Regions from separate parts of the Oerskovia sp. NPDC060287 genome, predicted to be linked through region 2. Evidence: predicted binding sites of a transcription regulator. Region 2 holds the regulator's gene; the other holds the start of a gene.
What was found. The regulator HspR, encoded in region 2, represses chaperone genes until heat shock. The targets are predictions, from matches to a motif close to AAGTTGAGTCNNNNNGACTCAACTT.

Region 1: the regulator HspR is predicted to act here: its motif matches at 983-1,007, upstream of clpB (ATP-dependent chaperone ClpB).

What each region holds. Positions count from the first base shown of each region.
Region 1 is NZ_JBHXBO010000026.1:13,018-15,464, forward strand. Features, by position in the region: gene clpB (ATP-dependent chaperone ClpB) at 1-932, opposite strand, end outside; gene ACFWFR_RS04100 (hypothetical protein) at 1,218-1,814, shown strand; gene ACFWFR_RS04105 (alpha/beta hydrolase) at 2,004-2,447, shown strand, end outside.
Region 2 is NZ_JBHXBO010000097.1:13,067-15,513, forward strand. Features, by position in the region: gene ACFWFR_RS10475 (hypothetical protein) at 1-130, shown strand, start outside; gene ACFWFR_RS10480 (DUF1540 domain-containing protein) at 268-576, opposite strand; gene ACFWFR_RS10485 (heat shock protein transcriptional repressor HspR) at 783-1,277, opposite strand; gene ACFWFR_RS10490 (DnaJ C-terminal domain-containing protein) at 1,357-2,367, opposite strand.

The sequences.
Region 1 (2,447 bases), on a different contig from region 2:
AGGCGCAGCTCGCCGCGCGCGAGCATGGGCTTGAGCATGTTGCCCGCGTCCATGGCGCCCTCGCCGCCGGCCCCCGCACCGACCACGGTGTGGAGCTCGTCGATGAAGGTCACGACCTCGCCGTCGGAGGACTTGATCTCCTCCAGGACGGCCTTGAGCCGCTCCTCGAACTCACCGCGGTACTTGGCTCCCGCGACCATGGCCGCGAGGTCGAGCGAGATGAGCTTCTTGCCCTTGAGCGAGTCGGGGACGTCGCCCGCGACGATGCGCTGGGCGAGGCCCTCGACGACGGCCGTCTTGCCGACACCGGGCTCGCCGATCAGGACAGGGTTGTTCTTGGTGCGCCGCGACAGCACCTGCACGACGCGGCGGATCTCCGAGTCACGCCCGATCACGGGGTCGAGCTTGCCCTCGGCCGCGGCAGCGGTGAGGTCCTGGCCGTACTGCTCGAGGGCCTTGTAGGTGCCCTCGGGGTTGGGGCTGGTGACGCGGCCCGAGCCGCGGACCGCGGGCAGGGCCGAGCGCAGCGCGTCCGCGCTCGCCCCGGCGTCCGTGAGGATCTGCGCGGCGGGCGAGGAACCTGCGGCGATGCCGATGAGCAGGTGCTCGGTCGAGACGTACTCGTCCCCCATGCCCTGGGCCTCCTTCGAGGCCAGGTCGAGGGCGGTCGACGTCGCGCGCGACGCCGTCGGCTGCGCGACGGCCGAGCCGCTCGCTGTGGGCAGCGCGACGAGCGCCGCGCGCACCTTCTGGCCGATGGCCTGGGCGTTCGCCCCCACGGCGTCGAGGAGCCCGACGGCGACGCCACCCTCCTGCGTGAGCAGTGCGGCGAGCAGGTGGACGGGTTCGAGCTGGGGGTTGCCGGCGGCCGAGGCGGTCTGGATCGCCTCGCCGATGGCCTGCTGGGACATGGTGGTGAACTTGGTGTCCATGGGGTCTCCGGTACTTCTGGGGTCTGGGTCTACCTGGATCAACGCGACCAAACTTGAGCCTATTCCACTCAAGTCTGTCCGTCATGTCGGCAGCCGGGCACGACGGCTGCCGTCCCAACGGGTGGTTCCCCTTTTCTCGTCCCGTGATCCACGGGATGCTGGGGGCGTGACTACACGACGGCTCGAACCTCCTGCCACCCTCGCACCGGACCGTGGCGACCGCACGACGGCACCGGCCCGCACGGGTGGCCAGCGTCCCTCCGACCTCACCGCCGGGGGTGCCCTGTGAACCTCGTCCTCGTCGCGATCGTGGTGATCGTGCTCCTCGGGCTCGTCGCCATCGGGCTCGTCACCTGGCTGCTCCTGCGCCCCCGCAAGGCGCCGGTCGCCCAGCCGTACGGTTACGGCGCCCCCGTCGAGGGCTATCCGGCACAGCCCCCGTACCCTGGGCAGCCTGCGCACCCGGCGCAGCCGACGTACCCCGGGCAGCCTGCGCTCACGGGTCAGCCGCCGTACCCGGCGCAGCCCCCGCACGAGGTCGGGGCCCAGGCCGTCCCGGTCGACCAGTACGCACCGCAGCAGACCCCGCCGGCACCTCCGGCGCCGCCCGCACCGACCGCCGGTCAGCAGTTCGCCCCGCCGCACGTGCCCGGTCCTCAGGTTCCCGACGCGCCCGCACAGTACGCGCCTCCGGCCGCCTCTCCGCAGCCCGCGCAGACCTGGACGGCAGAGGTCACCGAGCCCGGGACCGAGCAGGCCGACGACTCCGAGCTCGACGAGACCACGCGCCTGCGCGAGGACCTGCGTCCGGCCCCGGCGGCGGCACCCCCGGCCCCCGCCGGCCCTCCCGCTCCTCCCGCGAGCCCCGCACCTCCCGCCTGATCGGCGGCCCTCGCCCGCTCGGCAGGGTGAGCGAGCCGACGGGGCCCCGCGCGCGACGGCGCGGTGACCACCCGGCCGTGCCGGGACGAGCGGGACCTCGAGGTCCCGCTCGTCCTGACAGGCCTCCCCGCGGGGGGCACAATGGCGGCACCGCGATACCGCCCGAGTACGCGGGCGAAGGGCTGCACCATGACGAACGGCTGGCACCAGGACGTCCTCGGCCCCGAGTGGGTCGCCCGCACGCTCGACCTCCCCGACGGCGACACCGCGACGCTCGTCCGCAAGGCGACGCCCCCCGCGGGAGGTGAGCGACGCCGTCGGGCCGTGCTGTACGTCCACGGGTTCGTCGACTACTTCTTCCAGGCCCATCTCGGGGACGCGTTCGAGGACCACGGCTACGCGTTCTACGCGATCGACCTGCGGGGCTACGGCCGCTCGCTCGCGCACTGGACCGAGGCGGGCAAGGACCCCAACATGGTCGACGACCTGAGCGTCTACGCCCAGGACCTCGACGCCGCGGCCGCCACGATCCGGGCCGAGGGGCACGACGAGCTCGTCGTGGTGGGGCACTCGACGGGAGGCCTCGTCACGAGCCTGTGGGCCAACGCACGGCCGGGGAAGGTCGCCGCTCTC
Region 2 (2,447 bases):
CCGGATCGAGCGCACCGCGCTCTCCTACGGCGTGACCGCCGTGCTCCGACGACCTCCGCGCGTCTGGGTCGAGCCGCTCCCGACGGCTCACGCGGGAGCCACGTCGTTGCTCCAGGCGCTCGGGCGCTGACCTGGCCCCTCGACGGATCGCGCACGCGCCGCCAGGTCCCGTAGACGCCTCGACGCCCCGGCGTCCGGCGAGGGACGAGCGGGGCGTCGAGGGGGAATCGCGCGAGAGGGGGGATCCGCGCGAGGGTTCAGGCTCGCTCAGCGAGGAGCGTAGGTGAGGCAGTCCGCGTGGTCGGCCCCCAGGGGGCCGGCTCCGACGCGGATCGAGGAGGCGTTGCACTCGAGCGCCTCGTTGTGGGCGCACTCCCCGCGCTGGCAGGCGCCGACGTGGGCGATGACCTTCTCGAGGCCACCCTTGGCCGTGAGCGGGATGAACGTGGCGCACTCGGCCTCGCCGCCGGGGGCGGCGATCGTCACGGCACCGGCGTGGCACCCGTGCTCGTGGTTGTATCCGCAGCCGTCGATCGAACACTCGACGACCTGGGGCAACTCCATCAGGCTGCTCATGGGACTTCTCCTTGCTCGAAGGGGCGGGACGTCCAACCGTGCTTTTCCTTCACGGTATTCCTCGTCGCAGCCCTTGTATAGGAAGCAAGGCCTCACTCACTTCGGCGGAATTCCGCCGTTTTTACGTCACGCAGACCTCACGTAAATGTCCACGGAATTGCCGACCGCTGGTATTTCACCCGTTCCGGCACGCACCCTGACGTGGCTCAGTCCCCGCGCCCAGGACGCCACAGCACCAGCGCACGGGTCTCCGTTCCCTGCCCTGCGACGGCGCGCCCGGCGTCCTCCGGACTGCCCCGTCGGACCCGCCGGCCGCGCGGGACCATGACCACGTCACCACTGACCCCGGCGGCGAAGACCCGTCCACCCTCGAGGCGTGCCGAGAGCGCGTCGAGCCGGGACTCGAGCTGGTCGACCTGCTCCTCGAGCGCGAGGATGCGACGGATGCCCGCGAGGTTGATGCCCTCCTCCTGGGAGAGCCGCTGGACCTCGAGGAGCTTGGCGACATCGCGCTGGGAGTACCGACGCCCGCGCCCCATGGTGCGGCGCGGGGTCACGAGTCCCAGCCGGTCGTACTGGCGCAGCGTCTGCGGGTGCATGCCGGCGAGCGCCGCGGCCTGCGAGATGGCGAGCACGGGGGCGTCGTCGTACGCGTTGAACGGCACCTGCGCCGTCGCCGCTCCGGGATCTCTCCTGACCATGCGTCCTCCTCTCACCATTCTGCTCTCGAGGGATGGAGCGCGGCGAGGCCCTCGCGGGCCTCGTCGCGCTCGGTTCCTGCTACTCCGCGGCGCGTCCGAACAGGTCGGAGCGCACGTCGTTCTCGCCGTCGGTCGCGGCCGCGAGCTGCTCGACCGCCTCCTTGGCGGCCTTCGTGAGCTTCTGCGGCACGACGACCTGGATCGTGACGAGCAGGTCGCCCGTGGCCTTGGCCGCCTGGACGCCCTTGCCCTTGACGCGCAGCGTACGGCCGGACGGCGTGCCCGCGGGGACCTTGACCTTGACGGGCTTGCCGTCGAGCGTCGGGACCTCGATGGTCGCGCCGAGGGCGGCCTCGGCGAACGTCACGGGGACCGTGAGCCGCAGGTTGTGCTTGTCGTCGACCGAGAACACGGGGTGCGGCGTGACGTGCACCGTGATGACCAGGTCGCCGGGCGCGCCGCCCGCGACGCCCGGGCGGCCCTTGCCGCGCAGGCGGATCTTCTGGCCGTCGCGCACCCCGGCCGGGATGCGGGCCGTGACGGTGCGCCCTTCGGTCGAGACGGTGACGGTCGCGCCCTCGACGGCGGGCCGGAACCCGAGCGTCGCGGACGAGTGCACGTCGGCCCCGGGCTGCGGCCGGGCCGCGTTGGGGCGGAAGCCCGTCTGGGCTCCTCCGCCGCCGAACATCGACCCGAGGATGTCCTCGAAGCCTCCGCCTCCACCGGTCTGCGTGGAGTACCGCACGCGGCCTCCTCCGCCACCACCGCCGCCGAACATGCCGCCGAAGATGTCCTCGAAGCCTCCGGCCCCGCCGGCGGGTCCGCCGGCTCCTGCGGAGAAGCGGGCGCCCCCGCCGGCCATGGCACGGATCGCGTCGTACTGCTGGCGCTGCTCGGCGTCGGAGAGGACCGCGTAGGCCTCGCCGATCTCCTTGAACTTCGCCTCGGCCTTGGCGTCACCCTGGTTCTGGTCGGGGTGGTAGGTGCGGGCCAGCTTGCGGTACGCCTTCTTGATCGCGGCGTCGTCGGCATCCTTGGGGACGCCGAGCGCGGCGTAGAAGTCCTTCTCGATCCAGTCCTGACCGGTCAAGGCGCCTCCTCTCGTGGTGTCACCGGCCGGGGGCCGGTGGTCGTCTGATGGATGAAGTCTTGGTGTTCTTTCAGTCGTTC